One region of the Paludibacterium flexuosum genome, then DNA from elsewhere that is predicted to be linked to it. Evidence: predicted binding sites of a transcription regulator. Region 1 holds the regulator's gene; the other holds the start of a gene.

Region 1 (11,375 bases):
ATCATGGCGGATACGTTTCCGTTGGCCGAGCGCGGCCGGGCGATGGCCATCTGGGGCATGGGGGTCATGATCGGCCCGATTGGCGGCCCGACGCTGGGGGGCTGGTTGACCGATGTGCTCGACTGGCGCTGGACGTTCTATATCAATGTGCCGGTTGGCCTGATCTCCCTGTGGCTGGCCCGACAGGTGCCGGATACGCCGCGCAGGCAGCGCGACATGGACTGGCTCGGCCTGTTGCTGCTGACCCTGGGCATTGGCGGGCTGCAATTCGTGCTGGACCGGGGGAATACCGAGGACTGGTTTTCCAGTCGGGCCATTGTGGCGGCCACCTTTGCCAGTGTGATCGGCATGGCCGGCTTTGGTTTGCGAGGCCTGCTCTCGCGCCAGAAGCCGCTGTTTGATCTGCATATTTTCCGCGACGGCAATTTTGCGGCCTCCAGCTTCGTGATCACCGCACTCGGGCTGGCCATGTATGGCGCCATGGTGATTCAGCCGATCATGCTGGAAGGCCTGTTCCATTACCCGACCCTGTCGACCGGGCTGGTCATGGCGCCACGCGGCATTGCCAGCATGATCAGCATGATGATGATCGGCCGGCTGGTGTCGAAAGTGGACGTCCGCTATCTGATCGGCACCGGCATCCTGATCGGCGCCTGTGGTACCTGGGTCTGCACGCACTACACGCTGGAGACCAGCACGGCCTGGTTTATCTGGCCGGTACTGCTGCAAGGTTTCGGGTTAGGGATGATCTGGGTGCCGCTGTCGACGCTGGCCCTGTCAACCTTGCCGGCGGCGCTGACCGCCGAGGCAGCAGGTCTGTTCAGCTTGTTGCGTACCATCGGCTCCTCGGTGGGGATTGCCGTGATCACTACCTTCTACACCCGGGACACGCAGGCTGCCTGGAATCATCTGGTTGGGTATTTCAATATCAATAATCCGGCACTGTGGTCATATCTGAATCTGAGCGGGCGCACCGTGCTGGATGAGACCTCGGCCAGCATGCTGGCCAGCGAGCTGGACCGCCAGGCGCACATGGTGGCGATTGTCGATGTTTACTGGCTGATTACCTTCAGCTTCCTGCTGATGCTGCCGCTGGTGCTGATGCTGCGTCAGCGCAAGGGGGTGGTGCACAAGGTAGAGATCGTGGCGGATTGATCCGCCGCCGAGCGCCATGAAAAAAAGCGCCCGTGGGCGCTTTTTTTCATGGCGGTATGGCTTACTTCACGTGCGGCGACAGGATGTGCAGCAGTTGGGCCAGAACCTTCGGGCTGGCTGCCACGATATCACCGGATTCGAACCATTCCTGCTCGCCCTTCATGTCGGTGACGATGCCACCGGCCTCCTGGATGATCAGGCTGCCGGCCGCGATATCCCACGGCTTGAGGTTGAACTCCCAGAAACCGTCCACCCGACCGCAGGCCACATTGCACAGGTCGATGGCGGCGGCACCTTCGCGACGTACGCCGGCGGTACGGCCGATCACGTCCTTGAGCATGCCGAGATAGGTGTCGATATAAGACTGATCCACCACCGGGAAGCCGGTGGAGATGACGCATTCATTGAGGTTGGTACGCTTGCCGACGCGGATGCGGCGGTCATTGAGGAAGGCGCCCACGCCACGCGAGGCGGTGAACAGGTCGTTGCGGTTCGGGTCGTAGACCACGCCCTGCTGAATCTGGCCCTTGTGCGCCAGCGCGATGGAAACCGCGTACTGGGTATGGCCGTGGATGAAGTTGGTGGTGCCGTCGATCGGGTCGATGATCCATTCGTATTCGGCTTGTCCCACACCCTTGGCGCCCGATTCTTCCGCCAGGATGGCGTGCTTCGGATAGGCCTCGAGAATGGTTTCAATGATGGTTTGTTCCGCGGCGCGATCGACCTCGGAAACGAAGTCGTTGTGCTTCTTGCGTTCGACACGGATGGTATCGACATTCATGGAAGCGCGTTGAATCACATTGCCTGCGCGGCGTGCGGCCTTGATGGCCACATTGAGCATCGGGTGCATGGACAGCCTCTAAACTGACAGGGACGGCTCGCGCATGGGCGGGCCGCCGACTGGTATCATCTGGGTTAAGGAACAGGAAAGGCGGCGCATGTGAAGGCCGCATTTCAAAATTATGTCCGCTATTTTAATGTGAAACGGTCAATGAATAAACCCGAAGTCCCTGATTTTTTGAGAAACATCCGAATTGTGCTGGCCAGACCGAGTCATCCGGGCAACATCGGCTCGGCGGCACGGGCCATGAAAACCATGGGTTTGTCGCAATTATGGCTGGTGTCACCGAAAGCTTTTCCCAGTGGTGAGGCCGATGCGCTGGCCTCGGGAGCGGTGGATCTGCTGCAGTCGGCGCAAGTGGTCGATACCCTGGCAGAGGCGCTGAATGGGGTGACGGTTGCCGCGGCGCTGACCAGTCGCCGTCGGGAGCTGACCACCCCGCTGGCCGTGCCGCGCGAGCTGACGCCCGAGCTTCTGGGGCGGGCACAGGCCGGCGAGCAGGTGGCCCTGGTGTTCGGTAACGAGACCTTCGGGCTGTCGATCGAAGAGGTCGAGCTGTGCAATCGCCTGGTGACCATTCCGGGCAATCCGGATTATTTTTCCCTCAATCTGGCCATGGCGGTGCAGGTGATGACCTACGAGCTGTTCAGCCACGTGGGTGTCGGCGTCGATTATCTCAAGCCGAGCGGCCTGGCCGCGACCGCTGACGAGGTGGAAGGCATGTGCGCCCATCTGGATCAGACCATGGCACATATCGGCTACTACGAGCGCCGCAATGGCGAACGGCTGATGCGCCGCATGCGCACCCTGTTCCATCGGGCCGGCGTTCTGCGCGAAGAGGTCGACATCCTGCGCGGCTTCTTCAAGCAGGTGATGCGTGCGGCTGACGGGCATGTTCCTCCCGACAAGTCCTGAGCTGCCCTGGCGCCAGCCTGCGGTGCGTGATCTGGCCTGTCTGCTGACCGGCCGCGCACCCTGGCTCACGCCAGACGACCTGCCCGATGCGCTGCTGCTGGGGGCCGACGGGATGAGGCGCCTGGCGATGCTGGACAACGATCCGGCGCCACTGCGCCGCTGGCTGGCGGCTCGTCCCGTCAGGCGGCTTGGCCACTATGCCGAGCAACTGCTGGCTTTCTGGTTTGACCATTCCCCCCATATCGAGCTGGTTGCGCACAATCTGGTGCTGCGCGACAAAGGGCTGACGCTGGGTGAGTTCGACTTCCTGCTGCGTATTGATGGCCAGCCCTGGCATCTGGAAACCTGCAGCAAATTCTATCTGCAGTGCGGAAAGGGGGCGTCAGGCCTGGTGGGCCCCAGTCTGCGCGATGCCTGGCTGCTGAAACAGGACAAGCTGGCTCAGCAATTGAGGCTGAGTCGCCATGCGCTGGCCCGACAAGTCCTGCCGCCGGGGTTTGAGGCACCGCGCACCGGGGCACTGGTGCGTGGCTGCTTTTTTTACCGTCAGGCGCCTGACGAGGCGGCATTCGCGCCGGCAACCCAATGGCAAGGCTGGATGGCTGACTGCGAACAGCCCTGGCCCTGTCGCGACGCCTCCAGTCGCTGGCTGTGGCTGCCGCGCATGCGCTGGCTGTCGCCGGCGCTGGCCGCCAGCGGCGAGGTGGGGTCGGCACAGGCCCTGCGTGTGCAGATGACACAAGCCGAGGCGCCTCAAATGGTGGCGGAAATGGTGGCAGAGGAGGGGGGATGGCGCGAATTGCGGCGCGGCTTTGTTCTGCCGTCGCGCTGGCCGGATGCCGGGCGGCTGGTGCAGCTGCAGCAGCAAATGCCAACGGGCGCCTGCTGAGCGGCGCCCGTTGTCGGGACTGGCAAGTTACTCCGCGTTGTTGGAGTGGATGCAGCCGGCGATCAGTTGCTTGAGTTCTTCCGGTTTCACCAGCTGAATGTGCTTGTGATCGACGCTGATCCAGCCCTGTTGCTGGAACTTCGACAGCGTGCGGCTGACGGTTTCCAGTTTCAGGCCGAGGAAGCTGCCGATTTCCTCGCGGCTCATGCGCAGGATGAAGTCATTGGCGGCGAAGCCACGGATGGCCAGACGCTGGGACAGGTTGAGCAGGAACGCGGCCAGACGCTCTTCTGCCTTCATGTTGCCAAGAAGCAACATGACGTTCTGATCGCGGACAATCTCGCGGCTCATCAGGCGGAAGAAATGGTGCTGCAGGCTGGGGATGTCGCGACCAAGGCTCTCGATTCGATTGAACGGCAGTTCGCAGACTTCGCTGTCTTCCAGGGCGATGGCATCGCAGCCATGGATGTTGGAAGACACGCCATCCAGCCCCATCAGCTCGCCGGACATCAGGAAGCCCGTGACCTGCTCGCGGCCATCCTGGCTGGAGACGCAGGTCTTGAAGAAGCCGGTGCGCACGGCGAACAGCGACTTGAAGCCCTCGCCGCTGCGGAACAGATACTCGCCCCGTTTGATGCGACGGCTCTGGCGGATGACGGCATCAAGCTGCGTCATCTCTTCGCGATTCAGTCCGACGGGCAGGCAGAGTTCGCGCAAGCTGCAGTTGGAGCAGGAGAGCTTGAGCGCATGCAATTGGATGGTGGTCTGGTCAGTCATGCCGTTTTTTGAGCAACCTTTAATTGAACCTTGACTCTTGTCAAAGCGGAATTCAAATGTTTTCCGCAAATTTACCAGCCCACCACCGGTTTTTCCATCAAATACCGACATGACCACCATCCATTCGTTTTCTCCGGAGCATTTCGAGTTCGATCGACAACTGATCGAACGGCTGGAAGGCTCCGGCCCGAGATACACCTCATACCCGACTGCAGACCGCTTTCATGCGGATTTCGGCGAGGCCGATTATCGTCATTGGCTCAAACAGCGTCGCATCGGGGCGAATAGTAAAGCTGTATCATTATATGCTCATTTACCATTTTGCAATACTGTTTGCTATTACTGTGCCTGTAACAAGATCATCACCAAGGACAAGAGCAAGGCAGATATCTACCTCGACTACCTGGAAAAAGAGGTAGAAATGGTGGCAAATGCCGTCGGTGAGCGAGAAAAAGTCATTCAGTTGCATTTTGGTGGCGGTACGCCGACCTTCTTGTCGGATGCGCAACTCGAACGACTGATGAATATCCTGCGCGGGCATTTCGACTTTTTGCCGGAAGGTGAATATTCCATCGAGATTGATCCGCGCAAGGTGGGGCGCGAGACGATCTTCAAACTGGCGTCATTCGGTTTCAACCGCATCAGTGTCGGGGTGCAGGATCTGGAACCGCGCGTGCAGGAGGCCGTCAACCGGGTGCAGAGCCTGGACGAGACACTGGAAGTGATTCAGGCGGCGCGCGAGGCAGGTTTCAAATCGGTCAGTATCGACCTGATCTACGGGCTGCCGTTTCAGACGCAAAGCTCCGTGGCGCGGACCATTGAGCAGGTCATCGCCATCAGTCCGGACCGCATTGCGCTATACAATTACGCCCACTTGCCAACGCTGTTCATGCCGCAACGGCGTATCGACGAAGCCGACCTGCCGTCGTCTTCAGTGAAATTGGATATTTTACAACACTCGGTGCGTCAACTGACCGAGGCGGGCTATGTGTTCATCGGCATGGATCACTTCGCCAAGCCCGATGATGACCTGGCGGTTGCCTTGCGTCAGGGGCGTCTGCAGCGCAATTTTCAGGGCTATTCCACCTACGCCGACTGCGACATGCTGGCCTTCGGGGTGTCCTCGATCGGCAAGGTGGGACCTTGCTATAGCCAGAACGAGAAAGAGCTGGATGCCTACTATGCGGCGCTGGACGCCGGCCGCCTGCCGGTGATGCGTGGACTGGTGCTGGACAGTGACGACATTCTGCGCCGCTCGATCATCCAGGCGCTGATGTGCCGTTTCTCTTTGTCGTTCGAGGCCATCGAGGAAATCTTCAATATCAATTTCGCCCATTACTTTGCGGAAGAGATCCCGAAGCTGCGCGAGATGCAGCAGATGGGCCTGCTGCATTTTGACGGCGACTTCCTGACCGTTGAACCGAAGGGGCGATTCCTGATCCGCAATGTGGCCATGCTGTTCGATCGCCATCTGCGCGAGCGCCAGACCAAGGCCCGTTACTCCAAGGTGATCTGAGCGGTGTCCCGTCTGCTTAACGGGGTACTGCTGGCCCTGGTGGCTGTCGCCTACGGCCTGTGGTTTGGCCTGCGACTACTGGGCTGGCCGTTCGCCTGGCTGTGGCAGCAGCGACCACGCAGCAAATGAAAAAGCCGGCGGATGCCGGCTTTTTTTGCATGCATACGGCCATGGGCGTGTGTTACACCACCAGGCTTTCGATGCGGGCGATGATCATGTCGATGGCCGGGTCATTGCTGCCATGCGGCAGGATCACGTCGGCAAAGCGCTTGGTCGGCTCGATGAACTGGTTATGCATCGGTCGCACCGTCGACATGTACTGATCGATGACGTGCTGCATCGAGCGGGCACGTTCGACGATGTCGCGCTGCAGCCGGCGGATGAAACGCACATCCGGGTCGGTGTCGACAAAGATTTTCAGCGACATCATGTCGCGCAGCGCCGCATCGTACAGAGAGTAGAAGCCTTCGATCAGAATCACCGGTGCCGGCACGACGGTACGGGTTTCATGGCTTCGGGTGTGGATCGAGAAATCATAAATCGGCATGTCGATCGGCACGCCGTTGCGCAGGTCATCGATGTGCGACATCAGCAGCGGCCAGTCGAAGGCATGCGGATGGTCGTAGTTGGTCAGCAGCCGCTGCTCGAAGGTCAGCGCACTCTGATCACGATAGTAGTTGTCCTGGATGATGACCGCTGCCTTGTCGGTGCCGATGGTTTCGACCAGTTGGCGAGTTACGGTGGTCTTGCCGCTGCCGCTGCCGCCGGCGATGCCGATGATGAAAGGTGTGGTCATGATGTGCTGTCGGAAAAGGCCGATATTTTAATGAAAAGGTAATCAGCGCGCCAGTGCTGTTTCTGCCTCGGCCTCGCGAATCCATTGCTGCATGGCCGGCAGAGACAGCATGTGTTCGGCGTACTGTTCGGCCAGACCGGTCAAGACATAATCATAGCTGACGAAGCGGGTGACGACCGGCGCAAAGAAGGCATCCGCCAGGGTGAAGTGGCCGAACAGGAAGGGGCCAACGGCTTCATGTTGCTGGCGCAGACTTTGCCAGATCTCGAGCACGCGGTGGATGTCGCGTTGCAGTTCCGCGGTCAGCGGCGGGGTGGCGTGGCGCCCGCAAATATCAAATGGCATTGCCTGACGCAGGGTGGGGAAGCCGCTGTGCATCTCGGCCACCACCGAGCGTGCCTGAGCCCGTTCGGCACTGCCTTGTGGCCACAGGCGGGCATGAGGAAAGCACTCCGCCAGGTATTCGCAAATGGCCAGTGAGTCGCCGATCCGCAAGTTGCGGTCGTACAACAGCGGGACCTTGCCGGCCGGGTTGAATACCCGGATTTGTTCTGCTGCATCGGCCGCTCGCAAATCTATCTTCTGCTCTTCGAAGGGCTCGTCGAGCATCTTCAGTACCAGCCAGGGGCGCAGGGACCAGGAAGACAGGTTTTTGTTGCCGATCAGCAAAGTAAACATGAGCCACTCCGGGAATGGGGGTGATTCATCTTACAACGCGGCAGAAGTGCATGGGATGGTTAGATTGCTCATGACAAAAAAATACCACCGTCCTGTGGTGCAAGACGGTGGTGCGGGGCGGGAGGGGCTCAGGCGCCGACTTCGTCGATCCAGGCCTGCTGAATGGCCTCCAGCACCTTTTCGCCGCCACGGCCGTGGTCGTCGTCAAACCCCGGCAGGGAGACGACCCAGTTGTGCAGGTCAGTGAAGCGGATATGACGCGGGTCGGTATCCGGCATGCTGTCCGCCAGCTCGGCGGCAATATCGTAAATGTCGCTCCATTTCATGATCGGCCTCCTCAGTGGTTCTCGCGTGCGTGGTTGATGGTGTAGCGCGGAATTTCGACGGTCAGGTCGTCCTGACCGATCACCGCCTGGCAGGACAGGCGCGACGTGGCTTCCAGTCCCCAGGCACGATCCAGCAGGTCGTCTTCCAGCTCGTCCGAAGGCGGCAGGGAGTTGAAGCCCTCGCGGACGACCACATGACAGGTGGTGCAGGCGCAGGACATCTCGCAGGCGTGTTCGATTTCGATGCCGTTTTTCAGCAAGACCTCACACAGACTGCTGCCGCTTTCGGCATCTTCGATTACCGCGCCTTCCGGGCACAGTTCGTTATGGGGCAAAACAATGATTCTGGGCATGGGATCTCACAATTCGCCAATTTTCTGGCCCTTGAGCGCGCGCTGGATGTTGCGATCCATGCGTCGCGCGGCAAAGGTCTCGGTGATCTGGTTCAGCAGACCGACCGCTTCGTTGATGTCGCGGGTCTCGTTGCCGGCGCAGGCCTGCTGGCAGGCGGCAATGGCCGACTCGATGGCCTGACGCTCGCTCTCCTGCAACAGGTCGCCATCGGCCAGGATGGCCGCCTGCGTGGCTTCGACCAGCCCCTGGGCATTGACCTGGGCCTCGCGCAGCTTGCGGGCCTCGATGTCTTCACGTACGTGCTGCAGTGAATCGCTGAGCATGCGGCTGATATCGTCGTCATTGAGCCCATAGGAGGGCTTGACCTCAATGCTGGCCGCCACGCCGGAAGTCTGTTCGCGCGCCGAGACCGACAGCAGGCCGTCGGCATCCACCTGGAAGGTGATGCGGATGCGGGCGGCTCCGGCCACCATCGGCGGAATGCCGCGCAGCGTGAAGCGTGCCAGCGAGCGACAGTCGGCCACCAGCTCGCGTTCCCCCTGCAGTACATGGATGGACATGGCGGTCTGGCCATCCTTGAATGTGGTGAACTCCTGGGCACGCGCCACCGGGATGGTGCTGTTGCGCGGAATGATCTTCTCGGTCAGGCCGCCCATGGTTTCGATGCCCAGCGACAGGGGAATCACGTCCAGCAACAACCAGTCATCTTCCTGCTTGTTGCCGGCCAGCAGATTGGCCTGAATCGCCGCGCCCAGCGCCACGACCTTGTCCGGGTCGAGGTTGTTGAGCGGCGTCTGGCCAAAGAATTCGGCGACTGCCTGCTGGATCTGCGGCATGCGGGTAGCGCCCCCTACCATGACCACACCCTGCACCTCGTCGATGCCGATACCGGCATCGCGCAGCGCCTTTCTGACCGGCAGCAGGGTTTTTTGTACCAGGTTGCGGCAGATGTCACGCAAGGTATCGCGTGCCAGTGTCAGCTCGACCTGTTGTCCGTCTTGCAGCTCCGCCGACAGACGGGTTTCGGTATGCTCGGACAAGGCTTCCTTGGCCTGACGTGCCGCGCTGTGCAATGTGCGGGCGTCGGAAGGGGACAGGCCGGAGAGTTGGGCCTCTTCCAGGGCCCAGCAATAGATCCGGTGGTCGAAATCATCGCCGCCCAGCGCCGAGTCGCCACTGGTGGCCAGCACTTCGAACACCCCCTTGCTCAGTCGCAGGACCGAGACGTCGAAGGTGCCGCCGCCGAGGTCGTAGACCACGTAGACCCCTTCCGAACCATTGTCCAGGCCGTAAGCGATGGCGGCCGCAGTCGGCTCGTTCAGCAGGCGCAGCACATTGATACCTGCCAGCTGTGCCGCATCCTTGGTGGCCTGACGCTGGGCATCGTCGAAATAGGCGGGCACGGTGATGACCGCGCCGAGCAGATCGCCCGTGATGCTGGCTTCGGCACGGGCTTTCAGCGCGCGCAGGATTTCTGCCGAGACTTCCACCGGGCTCTTGATCCCGGCGCGGGTCTGCAACTGGGCCATGCCCGGTGCATCGACAAAGCGGTAGGGCAGGTCATTCAGGTCGCCGATATCGGCCAGACCACGGCCCATGAGCCGCTTGACCGAGGCAATGGTATTGACCGGATCCTGGCTGATGGCCTGCATGGCACCGTGGCCGACGGTGACTTGCCCGTCCTGGTCGAGGTAACGGACCACCGAGGGCAGCAGCGTGTTGCCTTCATCATCGGGCAGCACGGTGGCTGTGCCGCTGCGCACGATGGCAACCAGCGAGTTGGTGGTGCCCAGATCGATGCCGATCGCATTGCGATGCTGATGTGGGGCGGCGGACAAGCCGGGTTCGGCGATTTGCAAAAGGGCCATGGCAAACGATCAGTAAGGGGTGAGGGGGTCAGGACAGCGCCTGTTCGAGGGCGTCATCGACTTCCTGACCAAGTTTTTCCAGAAAACGCCACTTGCGTACCAGCAGTGCAGCCTGGTCGTCGTCGCGTTCGATATCCAGTGTGTGAACCAGTTGCTGCTCCAGCTGGCGGGTTTCGTCCCGCAGCTCGGCCGCCAGACGGTCCAGGGTGGCGCTGTCGCGGGCACGGCGGGCATCCTCGATGGTTTCGCGCCAGGTCATCTGCTGCATCAGAAACGCACCGGGCATGCTGGTATTGGTTTCTTCCTGCGTGTCGGTGCCGGCCAGCGTGAGCAGGTAGCGAGCCCGGGCCAGCGGGGACTTCAGGGTGCGGTAGGCTTCATTGACGCGGGTGGCCATCATCAGGGCGACGCGCTTTTCGGCGTCACCGGCATGGGCGTAGCGGTCGGGATGGACTTCGGCAGCCACGGCACGCCAGGCCTGATCGAGCTGAGCGCTGTCCAGCGCAAAGCGTTCGGGCAGGCCGAAAAGCGCAAAGTGACTCTGTTGGAAATCAGGGTTCATCAACACTCCAGCAGGCCCCGGCAGCTGGATGCCGGGGCGCAACGTGCACCGTTCAGACGTTGAAGCTTTCGCCGCAACCGCATTCGTTCTTCACGTTCGGATTGTTGAACTTGAACCCTTCGTTCAAGCCTTCCTTGACGTAGTCGAGCTCGGTGCCGTCGATGTAGCTCAGACTCTTCTCGTCGGTGTAGACCCGCAGGCCGTGACTTTCGAAGAAGATGTCTTCCGGGTTTTCGACATCGACGAATTCCAGCTTGTACGCCATGCCGGAGCAGCCGGAGGTCTTGACACCCAGGCGGATGCCGAGACCTTTGCCGCGCTTGGCAATGAAGTTGCTGACATGCGCCGCAGCGCTTTCGGAAAGGGTGATGGCCATAGTGTTACCTGTCGCCGCTTATTTGCCGTGTTTTTGCTTGTAATCGCTGACCGCTGCCTTGATGGCATCTTCCGCCAGAATCGAGCAGTGGATCTTGACCGGCGGCAACTCCAGCTCTTCGGCGATTTCGGTATTGCGGATGTTCAGGGCTTCGTCCAGGGTCTTGCCCTTGACCCATTCGGTCACCAGCGAGGAAGAGGCGATGGCCGAGCCGCAACCATAGGTCTTGAAGCGTGCGTCTTCGATGACGCCGTCCTCACTGACCTTGATCTGCAGTTTCATGACATCGCCACAGGCCGGTGCGCCGACCATGCCGGTACCG
Region 2 (11,375 bases), 1.2 Mb from region 1:
CGCCAGTCGATGGATGTGGTGGTGGACAAGATGAGTGAAATCGCCCACTCGACCAATGAACAGCACAATGCCACCACGCTGATTGCCCAGAGTACCGAGAGCATCAACGGTCGCATCCTGGAAAACGACGACCGGCTGCAAAGTGTCAGCGAAGAGCTGCAGCGCCTGGCGGCAGCGGCCAAGCAGATGCAGGATGCCTTCGGCCGCTTCAAGCTGTAACGACGGCGGTAGGAAAAACCAACGGCTCGTGCCATGCACGAGCCGTTTTTTTGCATCAGTGATCCGTGCTAAATCAACTTTATATGATCAATGTCTTATTAATAATCGTTCTGGAAATGATATTCTAACGGTTTAGAACCAAACCCGGGTGTGTCCGGCAGGTAGTCGCCGCAGGCATTTCCGTCCTACTACCGGAGGAAAGACTCTTTATGCTGAAATCACTGAGAAGCCGGCTCATTGTCTTCAATGCGTTCATGCTGGCCGTTTTCGGTCTGATTCTGGTATCGATCAGCTATATCCAGATGCGCAGCGAGATCATGTCCGATCTCGACAATGAATTCAATGCGCTGCTCTATGGTCAACAGACCGTGGCCAAGAACTGGATTGACGACAAGGTCAGCCTGATCACTGCCCAGGTCAACAACGTCAATCGCCCGGATGCCATTCCCTTCCTGGCCCAGACCGCTGCTGGCGGCCATTTCGGTGGTGGGGTCTATGCCGGGTTCGAAGATGGCCGCAAGCCGATCTTCAATGACAACTGGCAGCCGCCGGCCGACTACAAGGCCGCTGACCGCCCGTGGTACTCGCAGACCAAGAGCAATAACCGGATCACCCTGACCGAGCCCTATGTCGATGCCCAGACCAAAAAGATGACCATGACGGTTGCCGTGCCGTTCACCACCGGAGGCAAGTTTGCCGGCGTGGTTGCCGGTGACGTGTTTGTCGAGGATCTGGTACATACCGTGCTCAGCGCCAAGATTCGTGCCGGCGGTTACATGTTCATCATCAACCGCGCAGGCAAGCTGATCGGCCATCCCAAGCCCGATCTGACCATGAAGCCGATTACCAGCATTGCACCGACTCTGACGCCGGATGAAATCGACCGAGCCTCCAAGCTGGACCCGGTGCAGGAAACCACCATTGATAATGAAGTGATGCTGTGGCAGACCGTGCCGGTGCCGGGGACCGACTGGTATATCTGCGCCGCCGTCGACAAGGCGCAGGTGCTGGCGCCGCTGCATACCTTGCTGTACACCCTGATTGCCCTGACGGCGCTGGTGCTGATCCTGATGGTGCCGGTGGCCAGCTTTGTGATTGCCCGCATGTTCGGTGGTCTGATGGCGCTGAAAGCCGCCATGGTGGAAGTGTCGCGCGGCGAGGGGGATCTGACCCTGCGTCTGGCTGAGGACGGTGCGGAAGAAATTGCCGAAACCGCCCATGCCTTCAACCAGTTTGTGGCCCGTCTGCAAGGCATGTTCAGCACGCTGCGCAACGATGCTACCACCCTGATCGGTGGTGTGCAGCAGGTGAGCCAGCTGGTGGGCGGCGTGGCCAACAGCTCGCGTGAAATGTCCGATGTGTCGTCCTCCAATGCCGCGACACTGGAAGAGATCACGGTCAGCATTTCGCATATTGCCGAAAGTGCACACCAGGCCGACGAGCTGGTCAACCAGACCGAACAGCGCCTGGGTGAAAGTGCGCAGAGCATCAGTCGCCTCTCGTCCGGCATGGAAAGCACGGTGACCTCGGTGCGCGGGCTGGAGAGCATGCTGGCGTCGCTCGACAAGCGCTCGGAAGAAATCAGCGGCATTACCAATGTGATCCGCGACATTGCCGACCAGACCAACCTGCTGGCCCTGAATGCCGCCATCGAGGCCGCCCGTGCCGGTGAGCAGGGCCGTGGCTTTGCCGTGGTGGCCGACGAAGTGCGCAAGCTGGCCGAACGTACCGCCCAGGCGACACTGGGTATCAGCAGCATGGTGGATGCCATCCGGCAGGAGACCAGCCGCGCGGTGGGTGACATGAACCAGACGGTCGGTTCGGTCGACGAAGGCGTGCAATTGACGCGAGTCGCCGTCGACAGTATTGGCAGCATCCGTCAGTCGATGGATGTGGTGGTGGAAAAAATGAGCGAGATTTCCCACTCGACCAATGAACAGCACAATGCCACCACGCTGATTGCCCAGAGTACCGAGAGCATCAACGGTCGCATCCTGGAAAACGACGACCGGCTGCAAAGTGTCAGCGAAGAGCTGCAGCGCCTGTCTGCGGCTGCCAAGCAGATGCAGGATGCCTTCGGCCGCTTCAAGCTGTAACGACGGCGGTAGGAAAAACCAACGGCTCGTGCCATGCACGAGCCGTTTTTTTATGCCTGTTCTCCGGGCTGGCGTACCTACGGGGAAAACAGTTCCGCTGCGTTCAGCAGGGCGGGCAATCGCTGTTCCCGCAGCAGGGCGATTTGCTGCCACAGGCAATTCGACTCCTGCGGATGCTGTTTCAGCCAGCCATGACTGATGACGGCAAAGTAGTCTTTGCGTAAAAGCGGAGGTTGCAGTTTGACAAAGGTGGTGAGCTTGCTGGCATTCAGATAATGGTCGGCGACATTGTCCTGGGTGGCATAGGCGGCGATGCGGCCTGCCTGCAGCTTGCGGAAGTTGATTTCGGTGGTGGGGGCTTCTTCGACGTTTTGTCCGCGATTGCGCAAGTCTTCGACAATCGACCAGCCGGTATTGGCGCCGATCAGGCCGTTATTCAGGTTCAGGATCTGCTGGCCATCGAATTGCACCGGACTGTTGCGCAGCACATAGAGCGAGTAGACCAGACTCGTGATGCGATAACGCCGGTCCGGTTGCGTGCCGCTCATCGGGTAGGCGAACAGCGCCATGCGATCTTCGTGAAAGGAATACATGAAGGAAATGTCGATCTGGTCCGCCTGCAGCATGGCGAATAGCCGCTTGTTCGGCCAGCGCGACAGCTGCGGCTTGAGGTGGCAGGCGGCAGCCGCTTCGCGCATCAGGTCGACGGCTGCGCCGGGATGCTCGGGAATCAGGCTGCCATTGCCCCAGAAATACGGCGGGGAGGCGACATCGGCATAGGCCATGCGCACCGACAGATCGGCCGCGACAGCCCCCGAGGCCATCAGAGCGGCAAACAGCAACAAGAGGGGCTTGCGCATAGCAGGTCCTTCCAATGGCCGGGTTGAGCGCTGCGGCGCTGGCAGGTCAGACCTCAGTCAGAAAGCCATTTTCCCGGATTCATCCGATTCTCAGGATCCAGCAGCTTCTTGACCGAGCGCATCAGCGACAAGGCCAGCGGATCCTTGTAAGTCTCCAGCCAGTGGGTTTTCAGCTGCCCGATGCCATGCTCTGCAGCCAGGGTGCCGTTCAGCCGGTATACCGTATCGTAGACAATCCGGTTGACGTTTTCTTCGTCGGCAAACAGCTCGGCATTGTCTGGCCGGGTGTAGGACACGTTGTAGTGCAGGTTGCCATCGCCCGCGTGACCGAATGCCATGATGCTGCAGCCCGGATAAGCGCGTTGCAGTGCCTCGCCGCACTGCGTCAGAAAGGCCGGAATGGCGCTGCTTGGCAGACCGATATCATGCTTGATACTCGGGCCGCGCCGTTTCTGGGTTTCCGACATGTCTTCACGTAGCTGCCACAGCGCCAGACGCTCGGTTTCGCTCTGGGCAATTACCCCATCCAGCATGTCCCGTTCAGACAGCCATTGCACCAGCTGATCTTCCAGCGCCTGCTGCCCCTCGCTGTCGGAGAGTTCGATCAGCAGGGTCCACGGTGCGATGAATGGCACCTTGTCGCCCTGGTACTGCTGCAACAGCGCCATGCAGTCGCCGGACATCATTTCAAAGGTGGTCAGCCTGTCGGCAAAACGGTCGCGCAAGGCCGCCAGCCAGTCGATGGCGGTCTGGGCATCGGCGACGCCCACCATGGCCGTCGCCCGAGCGCGGGGCATGGGGAAAACTTTGAGCGTGGCCGCGGTGATCAGACCCAGCTGGCCTTCCGAGCCGATGAACAGTTGCTTGAGATCCAGACCGCTGGTGTCCTTGCGCAGGCCGGAGAGCTGGTTGAGTACCCGGCCATCCGGCAACACGACTTCCAGCCCCAGTGCCAGATCGCGCATGGTGCCGTAACGCAAGACCGCTAGCCCGCCGGCATTGGTCGCCAGATTGCCGCCGATCTGACAACTGCCTTCACTGGCCAGAGACAGCGGAAACAGCCGATCAGCTTCGGCGGCGATCTGCTGGGCGCGCGCCAGCGTGACACCGGCTTCCAGGGTCATGCTGTTGTTGGCGGCGTCCACCTCAATCACCCGATCCAGCCGGCGCAGCCCCACTACCAGTGTCCGACCGCTGTCATCCGGTGTGGCGGCGCCGCAGGTGGAGGTATTGCCCCCTTGCGGCAGCAGGGCGATGCCGGCCTGGCTGGCCAGACGGACCAGTGCCGCCACCTCTTGCCGGCTGCCGGGCAAGGCCACTGCCAGAGGCCGGCCATGATAGCGCTGGCGCAGGTCCAGGCAGAATGGCTCGATATCGATCGGGGCTTGCAGGACATGGCTGGGGCCGATCAATTGGCTCAGCGCAGTCAGGAATTCGGCAGTTTGCATCAGACAGTCACTCCGGGGTGCCGGGCAGGCGCGAGACCAGCCAGGCGGTCAGGAAGGCCAGCGGTACCGAGCACAGCGCCGGGCTGGCCAGCGGAAACAAGGGGCGGGCATGGCCGAGTACTGCGACCCAGACTGCCGGGCCGGCAATGATCAGCAGGGTGGCGCTGAGCAGTCCGACCAGTCCGCCGGCAATCGCGCCGCGGGCCGTCAGCCCGGGCCAGAACAGGGTCAACAGCAGAATCGGGAACGGGCCGCTGGCCGCCATGCCGAAGGCCAGGCCAAACAGAATGGCAATGTTCTGGTTCTGGAAGCCGCAGGACAGCAGCACGGCCAACAGGACCAGCAGCAGCACCGAGCCGCGCGAGACCTGCAATTCACGCCGTTCATCCGGTTTGCCGCGACACAGCAGGCCGCCGTAAATGTCGTGGCTCAGCGCACTGGAGCCGGCGACGGTCAGGCCGGCCACCACGGCCATGATGGTGGCAAACACCACGGCGGCCACCACGTCACGCAGCGCAGCACCGCCCAGCGCCTGTGCCAGGTGCAAGACGGCCATATTGCCGCCGCCGAGCAGTTTGCCGTGCGCATCAAGGAAGGCCGGGGTCTTGCTGACGAAGACAATGCTGCCAACGCCGATCAGCACATTCAGGGTAAAGAACAAGGCGACGATGGCGGTCGCCCAGCAGGCCGAGGCACGTGCGGCGCGGGCATCGGGGACGGTAAAGAAGCGCATCAGCACATGCGGCAGTCCGAGCAGGCCGAGTACCAGCCCGAGACCGAGCGACAAGACTTCCCACGGGTTGTGCATAGCCTGGCTGGGCAGCCAGATGCCGTGGCCTGCCGGGTGGATGGCCTCTGCCTGCGTGATCAGCCAGTCGGTACTGAACCCGCTCTTGATCAGTACGCCCAATGCCAGCGTGAGCCCGCAGGCCAGCAGCAGGCAGGCTTTGACGATCTGTACCCAGGTAGTGGCCAGCATGCCGCCGAGTGCAACATAGAGCATGGTCAGGGCCGCCACGGTCAGTACGGCAGGCAGGTAGGCCAGGCCGAACAGCAGACCGAGCAACTTGCCGGCACCGACCAGTTGTACCACCAGATAGAACAGCACGATCAGCAAGGTGCTGAAGGCGGCCATGGCTCGCACCGGCCGGCCGCCAAAGCGCTCGGCCAGCACATCACCGAGGGTGAAACGGGCGCGCTCGCGCAGTTTTTCCGCAAACAGCAGCAACAACAGCGGCCAGCCGGCCAGTGTGCCGACTGCATAGATCAGCGAGTCGTAGCCCTGGCTCATGAACAGCCCTGCCGCGCCCAGAAAGGCGGCGGCAGAAAGGTAGTCGCCGGCCAGCGCGAGGCCATTCTGCCAGGCACGGATCCGGCCGCCGGCGGTATAAAACTCGGCACGTGTATGGGTGCGCCGCGAGGCCCAGAGCGTCAGCGACAGGCTGATGACCAACAGCAGGAGAACACAGAACTGGGCCAGATTCATGTGCGATCCTCACGCCGGTTGGCCTGGCGCACGTACAGCAGACTCACGATCACACCCAGCCAGATCAGTCCCAGTGCCAGTAGCATGGACAGCGGCAAGCGGCCGCAGGGTATGGCCAGCAGCGCCGGAAAAAAGGCAATCGCCCCGTAAAAGGCGGCGATTGGCAGGAGCAGCAGTAACAGCAATGACTTCATGGACTCACTTTTGCCAATAGGTTTTGACGTTGACGAATTCGTACAGGCCGAATTCGGACAATTCACGACCGTAACCGGAATCCTTGACGCCACCAAACGGCAGACGCAGGTCGGAGCTGGTGTGTCGATTGATGAAGACACTACCCGCCTGCAGCTGACGTGCCAGTTCCCAGGCCCGGGCCGTATCGTTGCTGTAGATGGACGCCCCCAGACCAAAGGGGGTGTCATTCGCCAGTCGGACGGCATCCTGTTCGTCGCGTGCGCGCAGAATGCTGGCGACCGGACCAAATACCTCTTCACGATAGACCCGGCAGCCCGGATTGACATGATCGAGTACCGTGGCCGGGTAGAAGAAGCCGGGCCCCGCCGGCATCTCGCCGCCCAGGCGCAAGGTGGCGCCGTTGGCCAGCGCATCCAGCACCTGGGCGTGCAGGCCGGCGCGTAAATCGCTGCGGGTCAGCGGCGACAGTGTCGTGTCCGGGTCGGTGGGGGCGCCTGCCCGGAGGGCGGCCGCCTCGGCCACAAAGGTGGTCATGAAGCGTTCGGCCACCTCGGGTACCACGATCATGCGCTTGGCGGCATTACAGGACTGCCCGGCGTCGCGGAAGCGCGAGTGTACGGCTTCGCGCGCGGCCGCATCGACATCGGCATCGGCCAGCACGATGAAGGGGTTGCTGCCGCCCAGCTCCAGGACGGTCTTCTTCAGATGTCGGCCGGCCAGTGAGGCCAGATGTCGGCCGGTGGCTGTCGAACCGGTGAAGGCGACCGCATCGGACAGGCGGATGGCCTGCTCGACCTGATCATGGTCGATCCAGGCAATATCCAGTACGGCCAGTCCGGCCTGATGGACACAGTCCAGCAGCAACTGGGTGGACTGCGGTACCACGGGCGCCGGTTTGACCAGACAGGCGTTGCCGGCCATCAGTGCCGGCACGGCAAATCGCAGTACCTGCCAGATCGGATAATTCCACGGCATCACTGCCAGGACGGTGCCCAGCGGTTCGAAAGCAACACCACTGCGACTGCCATTGGTGGGAATCATCAGCGGTTGCAGCAGGCTGGGCGCCAGACTGGCGTAATAGCGAATCAGCTTTTCCGATTTGTCGATTTCGGCCAGGCATTCCGCGGTGCGCTTGCCGACCTCCAGGGTGACCAGGTCGGCCAGTGCCTGGCGGTGCTGCATCAATTGATCCGCCAGGCGCATCATGCGCCCGGCACGCTCCTCGATGTCGAGCCGGGCCCATTCGGCCTGCGCCTGGCGCAGTCGGGCCAGGCAGCCGGGAAGTTGATCGTGCGGCCAGGCGGCCCGGGTAAAGACCACCTCGCCCGTGGCCGGATTGCAGGAAGTAAATGCTGTCATAGCCAGATTGGCTTTATTAGTTGGAAGTAATAGAGCACTTTAACAAAAAGCCCCGCTGCCGGACAGCAGCGAGGCTTGATCAGAGACGGGAAAAGCTCAAACAGCGGGCTTGAAATTCAGTTCCTGCGGCATGGTGCCGGTCAGCAGGTAATCGATGGTTTCACGCACGCTGCGCATGGCGGAACCGAATGGCAGCGGTTCCGAGCCGCGGAAGAACAGGCCCTTGCTGACTTCGCCGCGGAAGGCGGCTGCCAGCTTGAGATCGATGCAGAACTGCCCGACCTTCGACAGACCATCGCGCAAACCACATACCGACAGGCAGTTGAGGCCCTGGGTGCAGCGGCGCGGATCGGCCTTGGCATTGGCCTGCAGCTTGGCTTCGCGGTTCAGGTAGCTCTTCAGGAACGGCGTCAGCACGCCACGTGCCGGCAGGCCGGCCACGCTCATGAACTCGGCGATGTCTTCCGGCCGGGCTTCGGCCAGGGTGCGCTTGAAGTTGTCGTGCGCATCCCCCTCACGGGTGACGGCAAAGGCGGTGCCGACCTGTACGGCCGTGGCGCCCAGTTCGGAGATGAAGGTGCGTACCTTGTCAAAACTGTTGATGCCACCGGCAACGATCAGCGGAATCTTCTCGCGCTCCAGCCCCAGTGAACGGAAGGTTTCGAAGGTTTCTTCCAGTACACGGCGGAAATCGAAACGCTCCTGGCCGAGATCCTGGATCTGGGCCGCGCCCAGGTGACCACCGGCATGTTTCGGATGTTCGATCACGATGGCGTCCGGCAGGCAGTTCTTTTTCATCCAGCGCTTGAGCACGATGCTGATGCCGCGCGATTCGGACAGGATCGGAATCAGGGCGACGTCCGGGTGATCGGCTGTCATTTCCGGCAGGTCCAGCGGCAGACCGGCCCCCATCACCACGGCATGGGCGCCCGACTCGCAGGCCTGGCGAACATAGGCGGCGTGCGAATCCACGGCCTTCATGACGTTGACCGCCACCATGCCATGACCTTCCGAGCGGCTCAGCGCGCCTTTGACCTCGCGATCCAGCGCGATGAGGTTCAGTGCATCCAGTTCGGCCTGGCCCTGGGCCGTGGCCGAACGTGCCATCAGGTCTTCGTGCAGATGGCGCAGGTCGACACTGGCGACCGTGCCGACACCGCCCTCATGTGCCACGCTGCCGGCAAGCCGCTGCGCGGAGATGCCGACGCCCATGCCGCCCTGAACGATAGGCAGCAAGGAGCGACCGCGGATGACGAGGGGGGGGAAAGCATGTTTCATAGGGATGACCCTGTGTCGAGCAAAAACACTAGTTTACAGGAAAATTCCGGCACGTCGGTATTTCTGCCGTGTCAAATTGATGAATCTCAAGGAGAAGTTGGGAAAACGGGCGGGCAGGGAACCTTTGGCTTCGTTCCAGAGGAAGGAAGTAGGGTATTGGCTAAATCCTTGATGATAACGTGTTTTTTCTGAAAAAGATGCCCGTATATGGCTGTCCTAAAGGACAGATTATCAGATTTTTTCCCCTCTCTTACAGTGCGGCTTTCTGCAATCACCGACAGGAGAGAGGACATGATGAACAGCATGACCGTATTGGCTTCCCGCGAGGGTTTTCGTCTGGAGCGGGTGCGTGGCGGGCGCAAGGAAACCGAGTTGTTGCGGTTCCGGCACCGGATTTTCCGCGAGCAGCTGCGCTGGGTGCCTTTGTCGGTGGATGGTCTGGATCGGGATGAATACGATGATTTTTCTGACAATCTCGGCGTGTTCATCCAGCAACGGGTGGTGGGGTCGGTACGCATGACCCCGGGGCATCAGCCTTTCATGCTGGAAAAGGAATTCTCGGCGCTGCTGCCTGACGGCTGGTGTCTGCACAAAGGTGCCGCCAGCGCCGAGATTACCCGTTTTGCCGTGGAGACGGATGCGCAGGGCCGGCGCATTGAGCCCGCCGCCATGCTGCTTTACTACTGTCTGTTCCGCTGGGCCGAGCTACACCAGGTGCGCTGGATGTACTTTGTGGTCGAGCCGGCATTTTACCGGCGTCTGGACCGGCTGGGCTTTCCCATCCGGCCCATCGGCCCGGCGCGGCCGCTTGATGGCGGGGTGGTGTCGCAAGCGGCCTATTTCGACTGGCAGGCCGCCGAGCCGGCGTTCATCCGTTGGCTGCGACAGGCGGTCGAATCCCCTGCTGCAGCCCCAGCACAATCGCATGTGTCCGGTTATTGGCATTGAGCTTGCGGATAATGTTGGCGACATGAAATTTGACCGTGCGCTCGCTGATATCCAGGATGGTCGCGATTTCCCAGTTGGTCTTGCCCCGGCTCATCCAGTGGAAGATGTCGTACTCGCGATTGGACAGCAGCATCGCCGAGGCAGACATCGGCGCCAGGTCGGTGACTCGGCTCATGGCCTGGTGCAGATGGGGCACCAGGCAGTTGAGCATCTCGATCAGCTGGGTATCGCGGGTAATGTCCTCGCCGGTCACCGAGATCACGCAGGCCATGTTCTGCCGGGTGGAGGCGGCGCTGAAGGTGACGCCGGTGCCAAGACCGACCGAGGCGGCTTCGGCGATGAAGCGCTTGGCCAGCGGGCTGCGCGCGCTGGAAAAGGAGTCCTGCCAGAAGATCGGATTGCTGCCCATCGGGTTGTGCAGGATGGGGTCGCAGCTGGCGAGGTTCTCCTGCATGTAATGGTCCAGCCAGCCCAGCGGGTAGCTGACATCAATCAGTTTTTCGACTTTCTGCATGTGCTGCTGGGCATTCAGTCTGCCCAGGGCCAGCACCATGTGTTCCGCCGGCAGCTGACTTTGCAGTCGGTCGAGGAAATCCTTCAGGCCCTGCTCTTCCTCGATGTGTCCAAGAGCATGAATCCACTCCAGTAGCATCCATTGCCGGGAAGCCGGCAGATCTGCAGGCAACGGTCTGGTATTGAGTGTATGAACAGATGTCATGGGCGGTGTAAGCACTGGTAATGAGTATGTTCAAAAATCATAGCAGAGCCGTCTGTCGGACGCAGGGTCTATCGGTCGCCTAAGACGATGATTCTCCCGGCTTTTAGACCAGTTTTGGCCTTGGCTAACACGATTGCTTTGCCTTGGCTGCTGGCCGCAGAGGCAGGATCGGGCTGGCCGCCCGGGCAGGTGCGTCGTGGGGTAAGCGAGACTGGCTGAATTCATATGGCAAGCAGATCTGGCAAGCTTCATGTCTTCGACATTTATTTCCGATGCATGCCGAGGGCGCTGGCATCCCTGCAGTTGCAAGCCAAAATGCGGGAAAATTGTCAGAAACTACGTATTTTTGCTATTAACTTTTTACTTTAATAACTACAAATATTGGTGTAACCTTTTTTAAGAATATACATTTAATAATGACTTTGGCAATGCTTATGTCATGCGATCGACGTCGCATGTCAGGGGCTTTGCTGAAACACGGACCATCGCTGAGTTATGGATACCCTGAAAGCCCTAATGGTCTTCATGACCACTGCCGAAAACGGCAGCTTTTCCGACGCCGCCCGCAAGCTGGGCGTGTCGCCGGCCGCCATCAGTCAGAGCATCGCCCGACTGGAGCAGGAGCTGGAAGTCCGGCTGTTTAACCGCACCACGCGTCAACTGACCCTGACCGAAGATGGCCGGCGCTTTTATGCGCAATGTCGCGGCCCGGTCAACAATCTGGACTCGGCGATCAACCAGCTCAAGGCGAGCCGTGATGAGCCGGCC

What was found. Region 1 encodes FNR, which switches genes on or off when oxygen is low (the NO sensors DNR and NnrR bind a similar motif). Its sites were predicted from a motif close to TTGATNNNNATCAA; they were not measured.
Region 2: AACH39_RS14010 (nitronate monooxygenase family protein) is a predicted target of FNR. The motif match lies at 9,018-9,031, and genes of this name have one in related genera.

Annotation. Positions count from the first base shown of each region.
Region 1 is NZ_AP029060.1:1,693,530-1,704,904, reverse strand. Features, by position in the region: gene AACH39_RS08050 (DHA2 family efflux MFS transporter permease subunit) at 1-1,155, shown strand, start outside; gene AACH39_RS08045 (inositol monophosphatase family protein) at 1,217-2,005, opposite strand; gene AACH39_RS08040 (RNA methyltransferase) at 2,147-2,911, shown strand; gene AACH39_RS08035 (DUF1853 family protein) at 2,889-3,800, shown strand; gene fnr (fumarate/nitrate reduction transcriptional regulator Fnr) at 3,828-4,577, opposite strand; gene hemN (oxygen-independent coproporphyrinogen III oxidase) at 4,687-6,093, shown strand; gene AACH39_RS08020 (hypothetical protein) at 6,097-6,222, shown strand; gene udk (uridine kinase) at 6,275-6,889, opposite strand; gene AACH39_RS08010 (glutathione S-transferase family protein) at 6,932-7,567, opposite strand; gene iscX (Fe-S cluster assembly protein IscX) at 7,696-7,893, opposite strand; gene fdx (ISC system 2Fe-2S type ferredoxin) at 7,905-8,246, opposite strand; gene hscA (Fe-S protein assembly chaperone HscA) at 8,253-10,115, opposite strand; gene hscB (Fe-S protein assembly co-chaperone HscB) at 10,144-10,677, opposite strand; gene iscA (iron-sulfur cluster assembly protein IscA) at 10,730-11,053, opposite strand; gene iscU (Fe-S cluster assembly scaffold IscU) at 11,072-11,375, opposite strand, start outside.
Region 2 is NZ_AP029060.1:2,924,416-2,935,790, forward strand. Features, by position in the region: gene AACH39_RS13975 (methyl-accepting chemotaxis protein) at 1-219, shown strand, start outside; gene AACH39_RS13980 (methyl-accepting chemotaxis protein) at 429-2,315, shown strand; gene AACH39_RS13985 (transporter substrate-binding domain-containing protein) at 2,393-3,175, opposite strand; gene AACH39_RS13990 (FAD-binding oxidoreductase) at 3,229-4,623, opposite strand; gene AACH39_RS13995 (sodium/solute symporter) at 4,631-6,109, opposite strand; gene AACH39_RS14000 (DUF485 domain-containing protein) at 6,106-6,303, opposite strand; gene AACH39_RS14005 (aldehyde dehydrogenase family protein) at 6,308-7,663, opposite strand; gene AACH39_RS14010 (nitronate monooxygenase family protein) at 7,760-8,941, opposite strand; gene AACH39_RS14015 (acyl-homoserine-lactone synthase) at 9,233-9,889, shown strand; gene AACH39_RS14020 (LuxR family transcriptional regulator) at 9,810-10,607, opposite strand; gene AACH39_RS14025 (LysR family transcriptional regulator) at 11,103-11,375, shown strand, end outside.